Regions from separate parts of the Pseudoxanthobacter sp. genome, predicted to be linked through region 3. Evidence: riboswitches for the same ligand, from Rfam matches in the RefSeq annotation. Region 3 holds a riboswitch; each other region holds the start of a gene.
What was found. Region 3 has a riboswitch for cobalamin ahead of V7067_RS02420 (TonB-dependent receptor). Riboswitches for the same ligand answer to the same signal wherever they lie in the genome.
Positions count from the first base shown of each region.

Region 1: another riboswitch for cobalamin. It lies ahead of V7067_RS13680 (energy-coupling factor ABC transporter permease); the one in region 3 lies ahead of V7067_RS02420 (TonB-dependent receptor).
Region 2: another riboswitch for cobalamin. It lies ahead of V7067_RS00420 (DUF1636 family protein); the one in region 3 lies ahead of V7067_RS02420 (TonB-dependent receptor).

Region 1 covers NZ_DAISHT010000170.1:791-7,216, reverse strand. Annotated here, with positions in the region: partial or broken gene V7067_RS13685 (GNAT family N-acetyltransferase) at 1-342, shown strand, start outside; gene V7067_RS13680 (energy-coupling factor ABC transporter permease) at 515-1,192, opposite strand; cobalamin riboswitch at 1,226-1,453, opposite strand; gene V7067_RS13675 (FUSC family protein) at 1,627-3,780, shown strand; gene V7067_RS13670 (DUF1656 domain-containing protein) at 3,843-4,073, shown strand; gene V7067_RS13665 (efflux RND transporter periplasmic adaptor subunit) at 4,064-4,948, shown strand; gene V7067_RS13660 (NAD-dependent deacylase) at 5,049-5,765, shown strand; partial or broken gene V7067_RS13655 (ABC transporter ATP-binding protein) at 5,814-6,426, opposite strand, start outside.
Region 2 covers NZ_DAISHT010000001.1:89,264-97,605, reverse strand. Annotated here, with positions in the region: partial or broken gene V7067_RS00430 (AAA family ATPase) at 1-128, opposite strand, end outside; gene cobO (cob(I)yrinic acid a,c-diamide adenosyltransferase) at 238-852, opposite strand; cobalamin riboswitch at 1,060-1,292, shown strand; gene V7067_RS00420 (DUF1636 family protein) at 1,333-1,758, shown strand; gene cobW (cobalamin biosynthesis protein CobW) at 1,755-2,789, shown strand; gene cobN (cobaltochelatase subunit CobN) at 2,795-6,169, shown strand; gene cobG (precorrin-3B synthase) at 6,166-7,437, shown strand; gene V7067_RS00400 (precorrin-8X methylmutase) at 7,409-8,050, shown strand; gene V7067_RS00395 (precorrin-2 C(20)-methyltransferase) at 8,047-8,342, shown strand, end outside.
Region 3 covers NZ_DAISHT010000010.1:18,666-27,007, forward strand. Annotated here, with positions in the region: gene V7067_RS02405 (ABC transporter ATP-binding protein) at 231-1,046, opposite strand; gene V7067_RS02410 (iron ABC transporter permease) at 1,060-2,070, opposite strand; gene V7067_RS02415 (ABC transporter substrate-binding protein) at 2,067-2,945, opposite strand; gene V7067_RS02420 (TonB-dependent receptor) at 3,001-5,016, opposite strand; cobalamin riboswitch at 5,245-5,450, opposite strand; gene V7067_RS02425 (Hsp20/alpha crystallin family protein) at 6,371-6,949, opposite strand; gene V7067_RS02430 (AI-2E family transporter) at 7,638-8,342, opposite strand, start outside.

The DNA.
Region 1 (6,426 bases), on a different contig from region 3:
TGCGTTCAGCTCGTGCTGGGCATGCCGCCGAACCAGATGCACCGGGCGGAGGTGACGAAGCTGCTGGTGCGCCGCTCGGCGCGCGGCCGCGGCGTGGGCGAAGCGCTGATGCGCCGCTGCGAGGTGGAAGCCGGCCTGCACGGCCGCACGCTGCTCACCCTCGATACCGCCATCGGCAGCCCGGCAGAGCGGCTCTATCGCCGGCTTGGCTGGCGCGAGGTCGGCAGCATTCCGGGCTATGCGCTGTTTCCCGATGGCGAGCCGTGCGACACGGTGCTGTTCTGGAAGCGCATGGACCACGTCCATCTCGACGATGACGACGACGACGGACTGGCGGGCTGAGGACTGGCGGGCTGAAGACAGTCCGGCCCGAGAGGGGAAGGACTGAAAGGGTCTGAAGACCGGCCGGCGACGCGGGTTGCGCGTCGCCGGTGTTGCGGCCCGGCCGGGGCCGGCTCCTGTCCCTTCCCGCGATGGGACAGGCCGGCGCACCGTGCCGCCGGGCCGCGGCCGCTCAGGCGGCCTCGAACAGCCGCTTCTCGAAGAAGAAGCTGCCCTTCAGGCTCCACAGCAGCTTGGCGGCGGCCAGCACGGCCAGATCGACCAGCGGCTCGATGACGATCACCAGCATGTAGGCCCCGCCGAACGAGGCGATCGAGGCGGCGTTGGCGGCGGTGAAACCCTGACCGTAGAACGCCCAGAACGCCACCCACGCCACGATGCCGGCCTGATAGGCGGTGGAGAGTGCCAGCGCCTGCCGGTATTTCAGGTCCACATAGGGCGTATGGGGCGCGATGACGTGGCGGGCCAGCGCCTTGAGGCCGAACAGCGGCACCAGCAGCGTGGTGACGTTCATGCCGTACTGCGGCAGGTCGAAGGGGGCGAAGAACAGGCCCTGAATGGCCAGCCCTGCCGCAAGGCCGATGGCGGCCGGCGCGGCACCGAAGATCAGGAACAGCGTGGAGCCGAGGATAAGATGCACCTCGGAAACGCCGACCGGATAATGCGGCAGCACCTCGAAGAACGAGAATACCAGCGCGGTGGCGACGACGCTGCGCGCGGCCAGCGAAACGAGGCCGCGCTCACGCACGGTATCGGCCGCAAGCTTCAGCGCACAGCCGCCGGCGCCAAGCGCCGTGACATAGCTAAGCCAGATCTTTCCGTCGGCCACGAGGCCCGGTTCAATATGCATGACGATCTCCTCCGCCGTCTCACCCGACGGCCGGGGTTGGAACAGGCACAGGGCCGGTCTCCTGACTTGCGGGTCGTCACGAACCTTCTGTCTTCCCGGCCGCCCCGGAAGGGGCGTCCAGTGACGCGGGTCTGAAGGTCGCTCGCCGCTCACAGTCGCGGGGGCGGTTGGGGCTTCGGGCCGTCTGAACGGTCCTTCCCCATTCCCGTTTCATCCCGGACGCCGGATGCGCCGCGGGACACCATGTGCACCGCTCATGGGGCCGCCTTTCCGCAGGGCGGGTCAAGTGATTCGGTGCCGCCGCGGCGGTTTTCCCGGTGCGGGGTCTGCGTGTACAAGTGGAGGGTCTGCGGGAGACGGCGATCTCCGCAGCGGTGGCAGACATCCGGGGCGGGCCGCAGGCCGCGGCCGGGCAGAGGGGGAGAAACGCAGGGATGGAACCGGCACAGGCACAGCGCCGGGCGCGCCTCTTCGCCCTGCCGGTCGACACCGGCTGGCGCAACGTGGTGTTCGCGCTGCGCACGACGGCGTCTGCCCTGCTGGCGCTGGCCATCGCCTATGCGCTGGAACTGCGCGAGCCGCAGTGGGCCACCATCACGGTCTTTCTGCTGTCGCAGGCGACCGTCGGCGCGGTGGTGGCAAAAAGCGTGTGGCGCACGATCGGCACGGTGTGCGGCGGCACCACCGGGCTTATTCTGGTGGGGCTGTTCTCGCAGGCGCCGGCGCTGCTGGTGGCGGCCACAGCGGTCTTTGTCGGACTGTGCTTCTTTATCGCGGCGCGTCTGCGCAATTTCGCGTCCTATGGCGCGGTGCTGGGCGCCTATACCGCGCTGCTGATTTCGTTCGAGGGCTCGGCCGATCCGCTGGCGGCGTGGTGGATCGCGGGCGACCGGGTGAGCGAAATCCTGATCGGCATTGCCTGCAGCACGGCGGCCGGTGCGCTGGTGATGCCGCGCTATGCCGGCGATGCGCTGCGCGAGTCTCTGGCGACCGTCTTTTCCGGCCTTGCCGGCTATTGTGCGCTGGCGCTGCAGCCCTCGGTGCCGCCGGCAACCTTCGTCGCCCTGCGGGGGCGCATGGTGAGTGCCGTCACCCAGTTCGATGCCCTGCGCTCCTATACGCTGTTCGAAGCGCCGGAGATGCATGCCGACGACCGGAGCCTGCGCCGGGTGGTGCGCGAGTTTCTGACGGTGCTGTCCATCGGCCGCGGGCTGTTCTTCCGGCTGGAGGACTTTCGCCGCGACGATACCGCCGCCATCCGGCAGCGGATGGACCCGGTGCTGGAGGCGACGCGGCGGATGCTGGAGGCCATTGCGGCCGATCCGACGGTGCTGGGCAATCCGGCGGCCGTGCGCCGGCAGCTTGCGGCGGCGCGGGCCGACCTCAGAGCCGCCGCGGCCGACCTCAACGCCCTGGCGGGCACGGTGCCGTTCGGGCCGCTTGCCAACGCCCTTCTGGTGGTCAGCCGGGCGGGCGATCTGCTGCATGCCCTGTCGGTGGTGATGGTGACCGAGGCAACGGGCCTGCGCACCGGGCGGGGCCCCGCGGCACCGGCCGCCGCCGGGCGCGGCGGCGCGGGCCCGGCGCTGGCGCGGCAGACGCTGCGCGAGGCGGGACTGATCGGCCTGCGCGCCGCCCTCGCCCTCGTCCTTATCGCCGCGTTCTGGATGGCGACAGGGTGGGACATGGGCATGGCCGCGATTTCCGGTGCGACGATCCTGCTGTTCTCCACCGTCAATCAGGATAACCCGCTGCCGAAGGCGTACACCTATCTGGTGTGGATGAACCTCGGCATCGCCGCGGCCTATGGCACGATGATTGTGGTGCTGCCGCTCGCGGCCGATTTCACGGCCCTTGCCCTCGCCCTCATGCCGGTGCTGGTGGTGGCGGCGCTGATGGCCGGCACGCCGGCCCTCTCCGCGGCGGGCTTCGCGTTCGGCATTTTCTTCATGGCGCAGATCACCATCGGCAATTCGGTGGTGCCGGACGAGACGGCGTTCGTCAATTCCGCCGCGGCGATGATCGTCGGCATGATCGTGTGCATGGCGGTGCTGGCATTGTTTCCCGTGACATCGCAGGCAGCCCGCGGAGAAAGCTGGCATGTGGTGATGACGCGCATCCTGCCGGCGGCGGCGCGCGGGCAGCAGCCGTCGCGGGCGGCCGCGCGCGAGGTGCTGGCGCTGCTGATGGCGCTGCTGCCGCGGCTTGCCACCGGCCGGCCCGGCGACGATGATTTTCTGCGCGGCACCCTCGGTGCGGCGTCGGCGGCGCGCGAGCTGGGCCGCCTTGCCGGTCTCGCCCGCGATCCTGCGATGCCGCCGGCGGTCGCTGCCGCGCTCGGCAAGGGGCTGGAGGCCTTTGCTGCGGCTCTGGCCTCGCTGGCCGATCCCGGCCGCGATGTCGACGCCGCGCTTTCAGAGGCGCGGGCGGCGGTCTCCGGGCTGCGCAGCGCCTTTGCCGGCCAGCCGCTGCCGCCGCAGCCGGCGGCCCGCGCCCGCCTGTTGTCGGCGGCGGCCGGCCTGCGCTTCATCGACGACCGCTTCGACATCGACCGGCCGTTCCTCGAACGGCGCTTTTCCCGAACGTGAGGGTCGCTTTTCGCAAACGCGCGTTCCATTTTCCGCAAACACGAGTCTTGCCGGACCTGAGTATGGACACACCGAGCCTGCCCCTGTTCCACACCCTGTCGTTCTTCGGGTTCTACCTGCCGCCCGGCTTTTTCTGGGCCCTTGCCGGCCTGCCGCCCTATGTGCTGGCGCGCTGGGCGATGGGGCGCTTCGGGCTCTATCGCTATGTCTGGCACCGGTCGCTGTTCAATCTGGCGCTTTATGTGATCGTGACCGGCGCGGCCGTGCTGGGCGGGGGGCAGGCATGGCGATGATCGGGAAGATTGCGCGTCCGGCGCTCACACTCGCCGTCACGCTGGCGGCCATCGTCGTCGGCTGGAAATTGTGGGTGTTCTACACCCTGTCGCCGTGGACCCGCGATGCGCTGGTGCAGGCCAATGTGGTGGATGTCGCCCCCGACGTGGCCGGTCTGGTGACCGGGATCCCCGTTGTCGACAATCAGCGGGTGAAGAAGGGCGATGTGCTGTTCGTCATCGATCCGCGGCGTTTTGAGCTGGCGCTGTCGCAGGCCGAGGCGCGCGTGGCCGACAGTGCGGCGGCGCTGAAGCTGGCGGCCAACGACGCGCAGCGCGATGCCGACCTGATGGCGCAGGATCCGAACGCGATCTCGCGGCAGGCGGTCGAGACCACCCGCAGCCGGGCGGCGGAGGCGGCCGCCGCGCTGCAGCTGGCGCAGGCCGAACGCGATCTGGCGGCCTTCAATCTGGAGCGCAGCACCGTGCGGGCCTCCGTCAACGGCTATGTGACCAACCTCACCGCCACCGTCGGCGATTTCGCGGCCCGCGGGCAGGGCGTGATGGCGCTGGTGGACAGCGACTCCTTCTATGTCGCGGCCTATTTCATGGAAACCAAGCTGCCCGCCATCCGCAACGGCGACCGGGCCGGTGTGCGGCTGATGGCCGGCGGCGTGACGCTGCCGGGCACGGTGCAGGGCGTCAGCCATGCCATCGCCAATCCGGCGGCGATCGGCGGCGCGCTTCTGGCAAAGGTCGACCCGAATTTCCAGTGGATCCGGCTGGCCCAGCGCATTCCGGTGCGCATCGCGCTGGACCCGGTGCCGGAGGATGTGCTTCTTGCCGCCGGCCTGTCGGCCACCGTCACGGTGCAGCCGGGCACCGCGCCGCGCTGAGCGGGGCGATGGTGTATGGTCTGCGGCGCGGCACCGCGATGACCGCGGTACCGGGATGGCAGAAGCGCCGGGATGGCAGAGGCGCTGGGGGTGACGGACGATGAACCTGTTCGTGCTGACGGGGGCCGGGTGTTCGGCCGAAAGCGGTCTTGGCACCTTTCGCGATACCGACGGGGTGTGGGCGCGGTTCGATCCGATGAAGCTCGCCACCCCCGAGGGCTTTGCCGCCGACCCCGATCTGGTGCAGGCCTTTTACAACGCCCGGCGCCGCAACACGCGGGCGGCGAGCCCCAACGCCGCTCATTTCGCCCTTGCGCGGCTGGAGGCGGCGCTGGAGCGCCGGGGCGGCTCGCTCTTCCTGTGCACCCAGAACATCGACGACCTGCACGAGCGCGCCGGTTCGCACAACGTTGTGCATATGCATGGCGAACTGCTGCGGGCGCGCTGCCTGCAGTGTGGCGCGGCCTCGCCCTGGCAGGACGATATCGGGGGCGACGATGTCTGCCCGGCCTGCCGGGCCGCCGGCACCCTGCGGCCCCATGTGGTGTGGTTCGGCGAGATGCCGCTCTACATGCACGAGATCCACGATGCCCTTGAGGAGGCGGACCTGTTCGTGGCCATCGGCACGTCCGGCTCGGTCTATCCGGCGGCGGGCTTCGTGGCGGCAGCCCGTCAGCTCGGCATCCGCACCTGCGAGCTCAATCTCGACCCGTCCGACAATGCCGGCTATTTCGACGAGCGCTTCTACGGCCCGGCGAGCGAGACCGTGCCGGCCTGGGCCGGGCGGCTGACCGCCGGGCCGGATGCGGTGGTCTGAGAGCCCGGCCTCAGGCGGCCGGGCGGCCGTGGTCTGAGGGGCCCGGCCTCAGGCGGCCGGGCGCCGGCGGGTGGGGTCGGGCAGCGGCACTGCGGCCATCAGGTCGCGCGTGTAGGCTTCCTTCGGGGTTTCGAACACTGCGCGGCGGCTGCCGGCCTCCACGATGCGCCCGCCGCGCATCACCGCCACGTCATGGCTCATGCGCTCCACCACGGCCATGTCGTGGGAGATGAAGAGATAGGCGAGGCCCATCGTTTCCTGCAGTTCCAGCATCAGGTCCAGCACCCGGGCGCGCACCGACACATCGAGGGCGGCCACGCTCTCGTCGGCCACGATCAGCTTCGGTTCCAGCGCAAGGGCGCGGGCGATGCAGATGCGCTGGCGCTGGCCGCCGGAGAACTCGTGCGGATAGCGGCTGGCGTGATCGGGCGAAAGGCCGACGCGGGCCAGCAGGTCCGCCACGCGCTCGCGGCGCTGCGCCGCGCTGCCGATGCGGTGGATGACCAGCGGCTCGGCAATGGCCGCGCCCACCGACATGCGCGGATCGAGGGAGGCGTAGGGGTCCTGAAAGATCATCTGCGCCTTGCGCCGCAGCGTCTGCGGCTGGCGGCGGCCGAGCCCGGAGACGGATTCGCCGTCGATCACCACGTCGCCGCCGAAC
Region 2 (8,342 bases), on a different contig from region 3:
ACCGCGGCGTTGTTCGACATGTTCTGCGGTTTGAACGGCCGCACGCGCAGGCCGCGGCGCGCGAAGGCCCGGCACAGGCCCGCCACCACCAGCGACTTGCCGACGTCCGAGCCCGTGCCCTGAAACATCAGCGCTCTGGCCCGGCGCGGCCCCGGTGCGGCCGGAACGGGGGCTGGCTTCTCCGGCGACTGGCCGGGCGACTGCGCGGCGGGGGAACCTGTTTCCGGTGTCATCGCATCAGAACTCGATGCCGGCCTGGGCCCGGATGCCGGCCCGGAACGGATGCCGCACCAGCGTCATTTCGGTCACGAGGTCGGCCGCGTCCAGCAGGGCCGGCGGCGCATTGCGTCCGGTCACGACCACGTGCAGGCCGGCACGGCGGGCCTGCAGCGCGGCCACCACCGCGCCGGTATCGAGCAGGTCGTAGCGCAGGGCGATGTTCAGTTCGTCGAGGATGACCAGCGAGAGAGTCTCGTCGGCCAGCAGCGCCTGTGCCCGTTCCCACGCCCGCGCTGCCGCCGCCAGATCGCGGCGCAGGTCCTGTGTCTCCCATGTGAAGCCCTCGCCCATGGCGTGCCAGAGCACCTGATTCCCGAAGGCGGCAAGGGCGCGCTGCTCGCCGGTTTCCCACACGCCTTTGACGAACTGCACGATTCCAACCCGCCGGCCGTGTCCCAGCATGCGCAGCGCAAGCCCGAACGCCGCGGTGGACTTGCCCTTGCCGGCTCCGGTGTGGACCATCAGCAGCCCCTTTTCGCGGGTCTTGGAGGCCACCTCGGCATCCTGAACCGCCTTGCGGCGCGCCATCTTTTCCGCATGGCGTTCAGCCTGCGAATCGTCGATCTCGCGCATCGTGCCTCCACCGGCAAGGGGTTGGAAAAAGGGCTCTTTCAGGCCGTTCGCCGGCGCCGCGGCAAGGTCTGAAAAATCCCATCAGAAAGCGGTGCGAGCCGCGCGCGGACGCGCTGTCCCGGTGGCTGACCATAGCGCAGGCGGGCGTGCTGGCAAGCCACGGGCGGGCGGACGGAGGCGGCGTTGACAGGCTTCCGTGGCCTGACTTATGACTCAGGGCCAGACGGTCCCCTTCTCGCAATGGAAGGGGCTAAGAGGGAATGCGGTGCGCCTCCGGAGCCATGCCGGCGAAGGGGCAATGCCGCAGCTGTCCCCGCAACTGTAATCGGAGAGCCGACCACCACGAAAGCCACTGGAGGCGCAGATGCGCCGCTCCGGGAAGGCGGTGGGCCGGCGAAGATCCGAGAGCCAGGAGACCTGCCGTCGCCGAATCGATCCTTGAATGCCCGGCGGGTGAACTCGGGCAGGGAGTGACTTTTGGTGACAGCTGCCAGCCCAGCTCTCCCCGGCGACATGGCCGGGGCCATCCGCGATCGCAGCCCTGCTGCGACTGCGACGATCGTCGTCTGTCGCACCTGTCGCGGCGCGGGCGCCGGCGACGGTGCCGCCCTGCTGGCGGCGGCCGGCGAACTGGCTGCGGCGGCCGGCGGCGCGGTTGCCGTGCGCGGGGTCGCCTGCCTTGCCAACTGCCGGCGGGGGCTTTCCGCCGCCATTTCCGCCCCCGGCGCGTGGAGCTACGTCTTCGGCGATCTGACGGCCGCCGGCGCGGCCGATCTGGTGGCCGGTGCGGCGCTGCTGGCGGCTTCGGCCGATGGCACGATGCCATGGCGCGGCCGGCCCGAGGCGCTGAAGCGCGGTCTGATCGCCCGCATCCCTTCCCCTGAAAATCTCACCGAGGTGCCGTGATGGCCGTTGTTGATCGTGTCGGCTGCACCATCGTGACCGGCTTTCTGGGCGCCGGAAAAACCACCCTGATCCGCACGCTGATCGCCCGGGCGCGCGACCGGCGGCTGGCCATTCTCGTCAACGAGTTCGGCGATGTCGGCATTGACGGCGAAATCCTGAAGGGATGCGGCATCGAGACCTGCCCGGGCGAGAACATCATCGAACTCGCCAACGGCTGCATCTGCTGCACGGTTGCGGAAGATTTTGGCCCGGCGCTGGATCGCATCCTCGCCCTTGAGCCGAAGGTCGATCACATCGTGATCGAGACCTCGGGTCTGGCGCTGCCGAAGCCGCTGGTGCAGGCGTTCTGCTGGCCGCAGATCCGCAGCCGCGTCACGGTCGACGGCGTGGTGGCGGTGGTCGACGGTCCGGCGCTGGCCGACGGCTCGCTGGTGGCCGATCCGCTGGCGGTGCAGCGCGAGCGGGCCGCGCAGGATCCCGCCCACGATGACCCGGTGGAGGAAGTTTTTGCCGATCAGGTCGCCTGCGCCGATCTGGTGGTGATGACCAAGGCGGACCTGCTGAGCGATGCCGCGCGCGCCGCGGCGCGGGCGCGCATCGACCGCCATCTGGCCCGCCCGGTCAAGGTGGTGGAAGCCGCCGGCGGCGATCTGGAGCCGGAGGTTCTGATCGGTCTGGGCCTCGGCGTGGAAGACGAAATCGCCGGCCGCAGGACGCTGCATGACGATGCCGGCGACCACGAACACGACGATTTCGACAGCTTCGTCGTGACGCTGCCGCCGCTGTCGGCGCCGGAGGAAATCGCGGCGCGCGTCGCGGCGGCCGCGGCGCTTGAAAACGTGCTGCGCATCAAGGGCTTCGCGGCCATCGGCGATCGTCCCATGCGGCTGCTCGTGCAGGCGGTCGGCCCGCGCGTCAGCACCGGGTTCGACCGGGCATGGCGGCCGGGCGAGGCGCGCGCCACGTCGCTGGTGGTGATCGGCCTCAGGGGGCTCGACCGCGCGGCGGTGGCGGCCGCACTCGGGGCCTGACCGCGATGCACCTCGTTGCCACCTCATCGTCGCGGCTGGACGAAATCGGCGGCCCCGTCGATCTCGGCCAGGCGCCGGCCGATGTGGCGGTTCTGTCCTTTTCCGACAGCGATCTGGCGGCTTTCGACGCGGCGTTCCGCAGCGGTGCCGCGGGCGGGCTGACACTGCGCCTCACCGCGCTCGGGCAGTTGTCGCATCCGATGTCGGTCGACCTGTGGCTCGACCGGGTTGCACGCCATGCCCGCGTGGTGCTGGTGCGGCTGCTCGGCGGCTATGAGGCGTGGCGCTATGGCTGCGATGCCCTGGCCGCCCTTGCCGTCCGCACGGGTCTCGTTCTGGTGCTGCTGCCCGGCGAATGCCGGGTGGACGACGAGCGGCTGGCGGCCCTTTCGCAGGTGGAGGCCGGCGCGCGGGCCGCGCTGCTGGCAGCGCTGCGCGAAGGTGGCGCGGCCAACGTGCGCAAGGCCCTTGCCCGGCTTGCCGCGCTCGGCGGCGGGCCGCAGGCGGCAGAAGCGGAGGCAGAGGCGGCGGCAGAAGCCGTGCCGCGCTGCGGTTTCTGGCGGGCTGACACGGGCGTCGTCGGCGCCGATGCCGCGTTGCCGGCCGGCGGGGGGCCGGTTGTGCTGGTGGTGTTCTATCGCTCGCAGCTGCTGGCGGGCGATGCCGGGCCGGTCGGGGCGCTGTGCGCGGCGCTGGAGGCGCGCGGCCTGCGAACGCTGGCCGCTTTCGTGCCGGGCCTGCGCGACGAGGCGGCGGCGGAAATGCTGCGCGCTCTGGCCGGGCGCCTGCCGCTGGCGGCGGCGGTGACCACCACGGCCTTTGCCGGGGCGGCTGAGGGGCTGTTTGCCGCGCTCGGCGTGCCGCTGTTGCAGGCGGTAATGGCGACGACCCTGCGGGAAGGCTGGGAGGAAAGCGACCGCGGTCTCGGCCCGGCCGATCTGGCGATGCACGTCGTTCTGCCGGAACTCGACGGCCGCGTGCTGGCCGGGGCGATCGCGTTCAAGGAATGCGAAGGCGAGGTGCGCCGCAATCGGGCCCGGCCGGACCGCGTGGCGCAGGTGGCCGACCGGGTGGCCGCGCTGGTGCGCCTGCAACAGACGCCGCGCGCACAGCGCCGGCTGGTGATGCTGCTGCCGGATTATCCCCATGCTCCCGGTCGCACCGGCTATGCGGTGGGGCTCGACGTGCCGATGAGCGCGCTCGCCATCCTGCACGATCTGAAGGATGCCGGCTATGACGTGGCCGATATTCCGCCTTCGCCGCGCGCCCTGATGGCGGCGCTGAGCCGGCCCGCGGCGCCGGGCCTGACCCGGGCGGCCTATGAGCGGGCGTTCGGCGGCCTTGCGCAGGCGGCCCGGGCCCGCGTTCTGGCGGCGTGGGGGGCCCCGGCGCCGGCCGGCGGCGGCGATGTCTTCCGGTTTCGGGCGCTGGCCTGCGGGCAGGTCACCATTGCGCTTGCGCCGGATCGCGGGCAGCCCGGCAGCCGGCGGGCGGACTATCACGACCCCGCCCTGCCGCCCGGCCACGATCTGCTCGCCTTCGGCTTCTGGCTGCGCGGAGCGGGCGCGGACGGGGAAGGCGGGGGAGATGGCTGCCACGCGCTGATCCACCTCGGCGCGCACGGCACGCTGGAATGGCTGCCGGGCAAGACGGTTGCGCTGTCGCAGGCCTGCTTCCCGGAAATCGTCACCGGCGCATTGCCGGTGGTCTATCCCTTCATCGTCAGCAATCCGGGCGAGGCGGCGCAGGCCAAGCGCCGCCTCGCCGCCGTGACGCTGGGACACCTGACGCCGCCGCTGATCGAGGCCGGGCTCGACGACGGCCACCGCGCCCTTGAGCAACTGGTGGACGAGTTTGCCGCTGCCGATGGCCTCGACCGCCGGCGGCGGGACCGTCTTGCCCGTCTGATCGTGGAAACCGCGCGGGAAAGCGGCCTTGCCGCGGAGGCAGGCGTGACGGCGGATGCGGATGCCGACACGGCGCTGATGCGCATCGATGCATGGCTCTGCGACCTGAAGGAAGCCGTGCTCAAGGATGGCCAGCACATCTACGGCCGTGCGGCAGCGGGCGACGGAGCGTTGCGACGGGCCTCAGCCGCCGGCGAGCGCGAGGGGCTGCTGCGCGCGCTCGATGGCCGGCCGGTGGACCCCGGGCCCGCCGGGGCGCCGGCCCGCGGGCGGGTCGATGTGATGCCGACGGGCCGCAATCTCTTCGCCGCCGATCCGCGCACCCTGCCGACACCGACGTCGTTTGCCCTCGGCCGGCAGGCGGCGGAAGAGGTGGTGCGGTGCCATCTTCAGGCCCACGGCGACTGGCCGCGCGCGCTGGTGATGGACCTCTACGGCAGCGCCAGCCTGCGCACCGGCGGCGAGGACATTGCGCAGGGGCTGGCGCTGATGGGCTGCCGGCCGGTGTGGGATGCCGCCACCGGCCGCGTCAGCGGCATCGAGGTGCTGCCGCCGGCGGCGACCGGCCGCCCGCGGGTGGATGTGACGTGGCGCATCTCCGGGCTGTTCCGGGATCTGTTTCCCGGCCAGATCGCGCTGCTGGATGCCGCCGTGGCGGCGGTTGCGGCGCGTGGCGCAGAGGGTGGCGACAATCCGCTGGCCGCGGCGGCGGCCGGGGGCGCCCATCTGCAGCGCATCTTCGGTTCGCCGGCCGGCGCCTATGGCAGCGGCATCGAGCCGGCGCTGACCAGCGGTGCGTGGCAGGCGCGCGACGACCTCGGCCGGGATTACCTCGCCGCCGCCTCCCATGCCTTCGGCGGGGCGGAGGGGACGGCACGGGCTGCGCCCGGCGCCTTTGCGGCGCGGGTTGCGGCGGCCGACCTGTTGCTGCACGGGCAGGACGACCCCGGCCGCGACCTGCTGGAGGGCGTGGCCGACGTCGCTTTCATCGGCGGCTTTTCGGCCGCGCTCTCAGCGCTCGGCCGCAGCGCCGATGTGGTGGTGCTGGATACCACCCGCCCGGACCGGCCGTGCGCGCGGCCGCTGGCGGCGGCGCTGGCGCGCGTGGTGCGGGCGCGGGCCGTCAATCCGCGCTTCATCGCCGGGCAGATGCGCCACGGCCCGCGCGGGGCCGCTGAATTTGCCGAAACGGTCGACCGCCTTGTCGGCTTCGCCGAGACGACGGATGCCGTGCCGCCGGAGCTGATCGCCGCCCTGCACGAGGCCTATGTGGCGGATGCGGCGGTGCGCGACTTCATGCTGGAGCAGAACCCGGCTGCCGCCGCGGCGATTGCCGCGCGCCTTCGCGACGCCCGCCGTCGCGGTCTCTGGCAGCCGCGGCGCAATGCGGTGGATGGCGAACTGGAGAGCCTTGCCGCGGCGGCCGGCGCCTGCCTTGCCGGCGACGGGCCGGATGCGGAGGCGGGGCGATGACGGTTGCTGCGCGCCGCCGCGGTGCCTGCCCGGCCCTGTCGGCCCCGATGGCCACCGGCGACGGCCTGCTGGTGCGCCTGCACCCGCCGGATCGCCGGCTTTCCGCCCGGCAGCTTGCCGCGGTGGCAGAGGCCGCCGCGCGGTTCGGCAACGGCCTTGTCGAGGTGACGGCGCGCGGCCACCTGCAGGTGCGCGGCCTTTCCGCGTCGCGGCTGGCGGGCTTTCGCGAGGCCCTCGGCGCGGCCGGTCTTTCCGATCACGACGGACCGCAGGTGGAAACGCCGCCGCTGGCCGGACTGGCGGCCGACGAGATCCGCGATCCCCGCCCCCTCGCGGCGCGGCTGCGGGCGGCGATCGCGCCCTTCGCGGCCCGTCTCGCGCCGAAGGTGGCGGTGGTTGTCGATGGCGGCGGCGCAGGCGGTCTGGGCGATCTGCTGGCCGATGTCCGCCTTGAGGCGACAGCGGCCGGGTGGCATGTCGCCATCGGCGGCACTGCCGGCACGGCCCGCAGCCTCGGAACCGGCGGGGAAGAGGATGCCTTCGCCGCGGCGCTGGCCGTTCTGACCCGTCTGGCGGCCGCACCGTGCGACGGTCGCGCGGGCCGCCGTGGACGCGATCTCGGCACCGCAGATTGTGCGGTGCAGGCGCGCAGTCTGGCGGCCGAAGAGCGCGGGCCCGTGCTGCCGCCGGCCGCGCCGGCCGGCGTATTCCCGCTGCGCGACGGTCGCTTCGCACTGGGGCTGGGTCTGCCGTTCGGCCGGGCCGGCAGCGAGGCCCTGTGCGGCCTCGCCGCACGGTCTGGCGGGGCGGCCGGCGTTCTGCTCGCCCCGCGCCATGGCCTCGTGCTGCCGGGTCTCGACGCGGTGCAGGTTGACCGGCTGTCGGTTGCGGCGGCGTCGCTCGGGTTCATTGTCAGCCCGCAGGATCCGCGCCTGCGCGTCACCGCGTGTGCCGGCGCACCGTTCTGCGATGCCGCCCTGCTGCAGACCCATCCGCTGGCCGGGGCCTTGTGCGCGCCTTCGCGCGGCGGGCCGGCGCTTGCGGAGGGGCGGCTGCACCTTTCCGGCTGCCCCAAGCGTTGCGCGGCCCCGCGCAGCGCGGCGGTCACCGAGATCGTCGGCACGGCCGACGGACCGCACCTTGCCGGCCGCCTGCCGGATGCCGCCGCCGCCCGGCGGCTGCTGGCTCTTTCCGCCCGCCATTCCGTTTGCCAAACCCCGGTTGCCGATACCCCCAGCCATGACGCCGCATTCCCATCAGATCTATGAGCGCGACGGAGCGGCGATCTATGCCGCGTCGTTCGCCATCATCCGCCGCGAGGCCGATCTCGCCCGCTTCACCGCGGAAGAGGCTGAAATTGCCGTGCGCATGATCCATGCCTGCGGTCTGGTGGAGGCGGCGGCATCGTTTCGCTTCTCTCCGGGCTTCGTCGCGGCCGCGCGCGGCGCGCTTGCGGCGGGCGCCCCCGTGCTGTGCGATGCGGAGATGGTTGCCCACGGCATCACGCGGGCGCGGTTGCCTGCCGGCAACGCCGTGATCTGCACGCTGCGCGACGGGCGCACGGCCGATCTGGCCGCCGCCATCGGCAACACACGCTCGGCGGCGGCCCTTGAGCTGTGGCGGGAGCGACTGGCAGGCGCCGTGGTGGCCATCGGCAACGCGCCGACGGCGCTGTTCCACCTGCTCGATATGCTGGCCGACGGCGCCCCGCGCCCGGCCGCCATCATCGGCATGCCGGTCGGCTTCGTGGGCGCGGCGGAATCGAAGGCGGCGCTGGCGGAGGGCTGCCACGGCATTCCGTTCGCCATCGTCGCGGGCCGGCTGGGCGGCAGCGCGATGACCGCGGCTGCCGTCAACGCACTGGCGAGGGCCGGGCTGTGAGCGGGCGGCTGATCGGTCTCGGCACCGGACCGGGCGACCCGGAACTGCTGACGCTGAAGGCGGTGCGCGCGCTGGCGGCTGCCGATGTGGTGGCCTTCTTCGCCAAGCGCGGGCGCGCCTCCAACGCGCGGCGCATCGTGGACGGATTGTTGCGGCCGGATGCGGTGGAACTGCCGCTCGCCTATCCCGTCACCACCGAACTTCCGGTGAGCGATGCGGGTTACCGCACCGCCATCGACGGGTTCTACGAGACGGCCGCCGCCGCCGTCGCCGCTCATCTGGAAGCCGGGCG
Region 3 (8,342 bases):
CGCGAGGGCGATCAGCGGCAGCAGCAGCGGACTGCGCACCCGTGGCGGCGGGCCGGCCGGTCCCGGGCCGGCAGCGTGCGGCGCCGGCGCGGATGCCGGCCAGTCGCCGCCATCCGGCAGCAGGCGCCGGGCGGCCAGATCCAGCGTGCCGCCGGCGCCTTCCGCCCCGCCGCGCACGGGAAAGGGAATGATCGTGGCGCCGGCGCCGCGGGCTGGCGATGAGGGCGCCATTACCGGGCCCCCTGTTGCGGCTCCGGCCGCGCAGGTGCGGCGGGGGTCAGACGCGACCACGGCACCACGAAGGCCTGTTCGCCGTGCCGGCCGCGCGCCAGCGTGATGCCATAGACGGCCGCCGCACAATCGTCGCTCAGAACGGCCTGCGGCGCGCCATCGGCAACGATCCGGCCCGCGGCCATGATCACCAGCCGGTCGCAGAACCGGGCGGCGAGCGTCAGGTCGTGGCTGACGGCAACCACTGTCCGGCCCTTGCGGCTTTCTGCCGCCAGCCGCTCCATGATCTCGATCTGGTGGCCGGGATCGAGCGCGGCGGTCGGCTCGTCGGCCAGCAGGGCATCGGCCTCCACCGCAAGCGCGCGGGCAAAGCGCACGCGCATCCGCTCGCCGCCGGACAGCGCATCCATGGTCCGGTGCGCCAGATGGCCGATATCGGCGGCCGCCAGTGCGGCGGCCACGGCGGCGGCATCGGCCGGCGAGGGGCCGGAAAACCCGCGCTGATGCGGCAGGCGGCCGAGGGCCACCACATCGGCCACCGTCATCCGCCAGTGCACTTCGCCGCCCTGTGCGAGGAAGGAGAGGCGGCGGGCCCGCTCGCGCCGGCCGATCGTCTGCGCGGCGGCACCATCATAGGCAATGCTGCCCTGCACCGGCGCCTCCAGCCCGGCCAGCGTGCGCAGCAGCGTGGACTTGCCGGCCCCGTTCGGCCCGATGAGGCCGACGAAGGCGCCGGGCTCAAGCGCCAGAGAAACGCCGGACAACACCGGAGCGCCGCCCAGCCTGACCGAGATGTTGTGCGCTTCGATCCGCATGACGCCGCCCCCTTCAGAAACGCGCCGGCCCGCGCCCGATGAGCGCGATGAGGAACGGCGCCCCGACGAGGGCGGTGACGACGCCGATCTTCAGTTCCGGCTGCACCGGGATGAGGCGCACCAGCAGATCGGAGGCAAGGGTGAGGGCGGCTCCGGCAAGGCCGCTTGCCACCAGCAGCCGGCCGGGCCGGTGGCCGGTGAGGGGGCGCATCAGATGCGGCACCACCAGCCCCACGAAGCCGATGGAGCCCGCCACCGCCACCGCTGCCCCGACGCACAGCGCCGAGCCGGCGATGACCAGCGCCCGCACCCGCCGCAGACTGAAACCGAGGCTGGCGGCGGTCTCCTCGCCGAGCGTCAGGGCATCCAGACCGCGCGCGGTGGCCAGCAGCACCAGCCAGCCGGCGGCCATCATCGGCACCACCAGCGCCACCGCATCGGGATTGCGATCGGAGAACGAGCCCATCAGCCAGAACACGATTTCCGTGACGGCATAGGGATTTGGCGAAAGGTTGAGGGCAAGGGCGGTGAGCGCGCCCCCGAGGCTGTTGAGGGCGACGCCGGCCAGAATGAGCGCCGCGGTGCCGCTGGCCCGCCCGCCCAGCGCATAGATGAGGGCGGTGGCGACGGCCGCGCCGGCAATGCCGCCCAGCGGCAGCGCCAGCGCGGCAACGCCGGCAAGGCCCGAATAGAACACCACCACCGCGCCGAAGGCCGCAGCCCCCGAGACGCCGATGATGCCGGGGTCGGCCAGCGGATTGCGCAGGAAACCCTGCAAGGCCGCCCCTGTTATGCCGAGGCTGAAGCCCACGGTGAGCCCCAGCGCCGCGCGCGGCAGGCGCAGGTCCGCCAGCACCAGCGCACCGAGCGTGTCGCGGCCGCTCAGCACATCGGCCAGCGCGGCCGGCACATCGAGCGGGGCCGGGCCCAGCAGCAGCGAGGCGGTTGCCAGCAGCGCCACCAGCGCGGCGAGAAGGCCGAGCAGCGCGCCGTGGCGGCGGGAAAAGCGGGGTTCGGCCGTCATTGCGTTGCCTTTTCCGCGGCAACTTCGCGGGCAGCCGCCGACAACAGGCGCACGGCGGTTGCCACGCCGGGGCCGCCGCAGGTCCAGTATTTCGAGGGCATATCCACCAGACTGGCCTGCGCCGCCAGCCGGATCAGCGCCGGGTGGTGGCGCAGTTCGCCGGCCAGCGCCGGGGCGCCGTCGGGATCGGCATCGAAGATGAGCAGATCCGCCCCGGCGCGGGCAATGCGCTCCAGCGGCACGCGGTCATAACCGGCAAGGCCCTGTTCGGCGGCCAGATTGACGAGCCCCGCCTTCTGCATCACGTCATCGGCCAGCGAGCCGGCGCCGACCGTGAAGCCGTTGGGGCTGACCACGATGGCCCTCAGCGGCGGCTTTCCGGCCGGCGGGGCGGCGGCCAGACTGGCGGCAATATCGCGGTTGATGGCCGCCCCGCGCTGCGGCTGGCCGATGGCGGCCGCCACCTCGGCAATCTGCGCCTCCACCTGCGCAATCGTGGCCGGCACCGGCAGCATCAGCAGCGGCACGCCGGCGCGGCGCACGGCAGCCACCTCGTCCGGTGCGGTGAAGCGGCTGGCGATGACCAGATCCGGCCGCAGGGCCAGCACGGCCTCGGCACTGCCGTGGTGACGCGGATAGGTGAGACCCGCCGCGGCATCGGCCGACAGCATGGGGTTGGCGGAAAGCCACGTCAGCCCGGCGATCTGGTCGCGGTCGGCCAGTGCCATCAGCAACTGATCGGCGCACAGGTTGAGCGAGACGATGCGGTGCGGGCGCGGCGGCGCAGCCGCCCCGCCGGTCCCGGCCGCCAGCGTTCCGCCGCCGGCCGGCGCGGCGGCGCACAGTGCCGCGCCGAGCACGACTGCCGCTGCCATCCGCCGGCCGCGCCGGCTGCCACTGCCCGCCATCGTCCGCCTCCCCGCGCCGGTTTCAGAAGCGGAACTTCATGCCCGCGTAGCCCGCGCGGCCCGGCGAACCGTAGCTCCACACCTGCTCGTATTTCTCGTCGAGCAGGTTGGTGACGCGGGCGAACACCTGCGCATGATCGTTGATATCGTAAGAGCCGGCAAGATTGATCAGAGTGTAGGAATCGAGATTTGTGTAATAGGTGTCCCATGTGGAGGTGTAGCCATAATCCCACTGCGCGCCGTTGAAGGCGACGGAGGCGTTCACGTTGGCCTTGCCTTCAAGGAACTTATAGTTAGCCACCAGACTGGCCATGTTGCGCGGGCGGCGCACCAGCGGATTACCTTCGGCATCGTAGCCGTCGGTGTAGGTATAGGTGGCGGCCAGCGTCAGATCTGTGGTCACCTGCGCGTTGGCGGAAAGTTCCACGCCCTGAATGCGCGAGGTGCCCGGCACGTTGACGGAGGTGGTGCCGGTGCCGGTGATGAGGTCGGAAATGAGCTGCACGAAATAGGTCGCGCCCAGCACCACGCGGCCATCCCATAGCTGCTGGTCGACGCCGAAATCCCAGCCCGTGGCTTTTTCCGGCTGCAGGTCGGCATTGCCCTGATAGGTGTTGGTATAGCCGTAGAGCTCGAACAGCGTGGGGTTCTTCACGCCGGAACCGATCGAGGAACGGATCTTGGTGCCGGTCTGGTCGAACAGATAGGCGGCCGTTGCGCGGTAGGTGGTGGAGTTGTCGAACAGCTCGTTCTCATTGAACTGTACCGAGCCGGTCAGGAACAGCTTTTCCAGCACGCCCAGCTGATACTGGCCGGTGAACGTGTTGTTCCAGATCGAGTGGTCGAACGTGGAATAGCCGGTATCGCCGTTGGCCTCGTCGATCTCGCGCAGGGCGCCGAAGGTCAGAACGTGGCTGGCATCGGCGAGCGCATCGGTATCGAAATTGACGTTCGACTGATAGTCGTAGCGCTGCATGGTGCCGACATAGCTGGACGTATAGACATCGTCCTGAAAATAATCGTTGCTCTGGTCAGTGTAGCTGGTGCCGAAAATCTGCTGCCAGTGACCGTCGAGCAGCGACAGCGTGCCCTGTGCCCGGCCGAAGGTCTGGTTCAGCCGGACATCGGAACCGACGAGATCGACGGCACCGACGCCGCCCTCGAAGGTGTCGAGATCGGTCAGGGCCTGCGTGCGGCGGGCAACGACATCGAGGGTGAAATTCTCGGAAAGATCGGCTCCGATCTTGGCCGTGGCGGTGCCGTTGCGGAACGAGTCGTCTTCCGGATTGCCGCGCCACGCCGCGGCTGCCGACACGTTCTGCGAGGTGATGCCCGACAGCCCGAGCAGATAGTTGACCCGGTCGTTGGCGCCGCTCACCGTCAGGCTGCCATCGGCGGTGCCATAGGTGCCGCCTTCGCCGCGCACCACGATTTCCGGCTTTGAAAGGTCGGTGCCCTTGCCCTTGCGCGTGACGATGTTGATGACGCCGCCGACGGCATCGGAGCCGTAAAGCGCGCTCTGCGGGCCGCGCAGCACTTCCACGCGCGCGATGTCGGTGGCCAGCAGGCTGGAGAAATCGAACTGCGACCCCATCGCCGGATCGTTGACGACGATACCGTCGATGACGACCAGCGTCTGGTTGGCCTCCGAACCGCGGATGCGCACTTCCGTCATCTGGCCGGCCGGGCCGGTCTCGTTCACCGACACGCCGGGCACCTGCCGCAGGGCATCCTGCACAAAGCGGATCTGCTGGCGCTGCATCTGCTCGCCGGTGATGACCGTCACCGCACTGCCGACCTCGGTGGAGGGCGTGTCGGTGAGGTTGGCGGAAATGGTGATCGGCTCAAGCTCCAGACCGCCCGTGTCCGGCTTTTCCTGCGCAGCCGTGGTCTGCGGGGCAACGTCTGTGGCGGCCGCATCCGCAGCAGCGGTGGCCTGGGTCTGGTTCCGGGTCTGGCTCGCGTCGCCGCTGCTCTGGGCGCGGGCAGGGCCGGGCAGGGCCGCGGCAAGCATGATGGCCGCGGAGGCGAGCAGCACGGAACGCGCGGGAAGGGATGAGCGAACCGGAAGAACCGGGCGAACCGGAAGATCCCGGCGAAGACGTGAAACGGAACGATGCGCCGCAGGCGCGGCGCTGGAGGAAAGACCCGGCATTGGGACCTCGGTCGGGACGGCTGTTGCACATCACCGCGATCCAAGTCCCGCCCGGCCTCCCGGCAGGAGGCGAGGGAACTACCGGTGGTGCACCCCGCCCACGGTCGTCGCGTGTGAAACACGGCTGACGGCAGGTCTCCTGGCTGATGGGTCATCGCTCCCGCCACCTTCCCAGAGCCATCGGGCTCCAGTGGTCGCCGGCGGAACGCTCGCCACGCACAGTTGCGGGGGCAGCCGCAGCTCCGTTCCGCCGCAAAGGCGGTCCGTCCTGCATTCCCATTTGATCCCCGTGGGGAACCGTCCGGCGCACTGTAGGAAGCGGCAGCAAGGCGCGTCAACCGTGGCACATTGCCGGCCCTGCGCAACGCCCGCTGATTGTTGCGCCGGCGCACCACCGCGGCAGGTGCCGGCGCGGACCGCGAACGGGCCCGGCAGCGGGCAACGACAGAGCGGGAAACGCGGGTATTGAAAGGGCGGGCTGTGAAAGAAGAAAGGCCACCCTGTCGCATGGCGACAGAGCGGCCTGCAGGAAGCACGGCGATCGGACCGGACAGCCGAGGCAGGCTGCACCGTGGGAGGATCGGGCGCCAGCACCTCACCCTGCTGCGCCGCTCTGGCGCGCAGGCCGCCGGTGATCCGCCGTGCCGGACGCCGCTTCACGCCCTCAGCGCAATGCTGAAGGCCCGGCGCCCTCAAGCGAAGCCGGCCGTTGCCCCCGGCGAGACTTCGCCCCTCGCACCCCGGGCCGGCCAGCGCGGAAAGGGAGATGCGCGCGGCCCCGGATACGGATCGTTGCCTGACAGGCTGCCGGCGGCGCCCGGGTAGGGTGGGCGCACACGCCGGCCGGCCAGCCAGACCGGTTTATCGGGGCCGGTCCTGCCCGTGGCAGACCGCAGCCCCTTTCACGTCATGTCTCAGCCCAGCGCGGGCAGACAGCGGACAATCCGGTCGCGAACGCATTAACCGGCGGCGAGGGGCCTGCCCTCATCTGTTTCGTCCGCCAGCTTGTTCCACGGCCTCATTTCATCCGGGGCCGGGGCGTTCGCCTGTCTCCGTCGCTGCCATCATCGGGCGGAACCGCGCCACGGAAGGTTCCATATGCCTGTCCGTGGCGCTCCGTCTCTCGCATGCGCTGTTCTGTCGTGCGCTGCCGGGCGGTCTTTTCCTGCGCCCGGTCCTGTGCGCACACCCTCTTGCTTGCGTTCTGACCTCTTCTCGCGTTCAGTGCGCCGGCCCCTTATGCCGGCTTCACGGCGATCGTCTGTGCTTCTTCGCGGGCTGCCGGGATCTTCGGCAGGCGGATGGTCAGCACGCCCCGGGCGAAACCCGCCTCGATGGCCGCGCGATCAACCCCGTCCGGCAACCTGAAGGACCGTGCGAACGTGCCGTAGCGCCGCTCGCTGACGAAATAATCCCTGTCCTTCTCTTCCCGCTCATCCCGCTTTTCAGCGCGGATGGTGAGAACGCCGCCGGTCACCTTTACGTCGACATCCCCGGCCTCAAGGCCCGGAAGCTCGGCGGTGATCTCGTACTCGCCCGCCTTTTCGGCCACATCCACCGCCGGCATCATTGCCGCCTTGCCCGTCGGTGCGAACGGCCACATGGCTTCGGCGGGACGGCGCGCGAGCGCTGCCAGACGGGCAAAGGCCGGTGCATTGAACGGGTCGGCAACGAACGCCCCGGGCTCAAAGGCCTCGAAAAGACGCTCGGCTTCACGCCGCATTTCCTCGAAGGGACCGCCAGCCACCGGCGCAGCAGAGGCCATAGCCTTGCCCTCAGCCGGGGCATTGACTGCCACATTGGTCGTGTCGGCCATAATCGCTTTTTTCTCCCTTGTCCTTATCCCCCGCACCGCATGGCAATGACGCCACAAAGGACCGGCCACCCGGCAACCAACCCGCGTATGCCGCGTCTGCGACAGCCCGTTTCGGGGGCAATCGGCCGGGGCACCCACTGCGGCCCTGCTCGGTTATGGGGCCAAGGCCGCAGCATCGGGTGGCATTGCAGGTCGCCTGTCCGGCTGGAGGGAACCAAACCGGCAGTTCAGACCGGGCGGGCGGGCATGTGTGCCGCGCGTCCTGTCAGCGCTTCTCGGGAGAGGGAAACAGCCACGCACCTCCCGCCGCATCGCGCTGCCATCCGGCCCTGTAGCTGGCAGGTCCGGCGGTCCAGCGACGTGGCGGCGGCCCGGAGGGGACGATGCGATCCGCGGCGCAGACGGGCGTCATACCACGCGAGAAGCCGGCCGAGGGCAGGATCGATCAGACCAAGGGTGGCACGCATGGCCACCGCGCATTGCGATCGTCCGTCAGCCCTTCAATTGAGGACATCCGCTTGCGGATATCCGCCGTTCCCGGGGCGTGGCCCCGTTCAGGCCCGCGGCTACCGATCGTGCTCGGCCGCCGTCGACGCTGTTGAGAATCCGCCTGCGGGCCTGAGTCGGCCTTGATGTGCATCAATCCGTGACGGGAACTTTTCGTCAGCCGGCGAAGCGGCCGCGGCCGTTACTCGGCGGCGTGGTCGCGCACCACCACATGCTCGCCGAGTTGCGGATCCTCCGCGCCGGCCGGCTCGCCGTCGTCGGCATGGGCGCGGCGATAGCGGTCGCGGGCCACGTCGGCCTCGCGCAGCCATTCGCGCCAGATCGCCACCAGCAGCGCCATCAGCACCGGGCCGATGAACAGGCCGAGGAAGCCCATGGTTTTCACGCCGCCGATGAGACCGAAGAACGTGGGCAGGAACGGCAGCTTGATCGGCCCGCCGACCAGCTTGGGCCGCAGCGTTTTGTCGACGATGAAGAGTTCCACCGTGCCCCATGTGAACAGGCCGAGGCCGCCGACGATGTTGCCGCTGCCGACAAGGAACAGCGACACCAGCGTGAACGACAGCGGGGCGCCGCCGGGAATGAGAGCCATGATGCCGGTGATCACGCCGAGCGTGACCGGGGAGGGGGCGCCGGCGATCCAGTAGGCGGTGCCGAGCACCACGCCCTCGCCGATGGCGATGAGGCCCATGCCGGTGACGGTGGAGGAAATGGTGGCCGGCACCACGCGCGAGAAGGTCTGCCAGCGGGTGGGCAGAATGCCTTCGCCGAAGCGGTCGATCTGGCGGGCGAAGGACTCGCCGTCCTTGTAGACGAAGAACAGCGCGATCAGCATGAACAGCAGCGTGAGGAACAGGCTGAACGCCCCGCCGCCGGCGACCAGCGC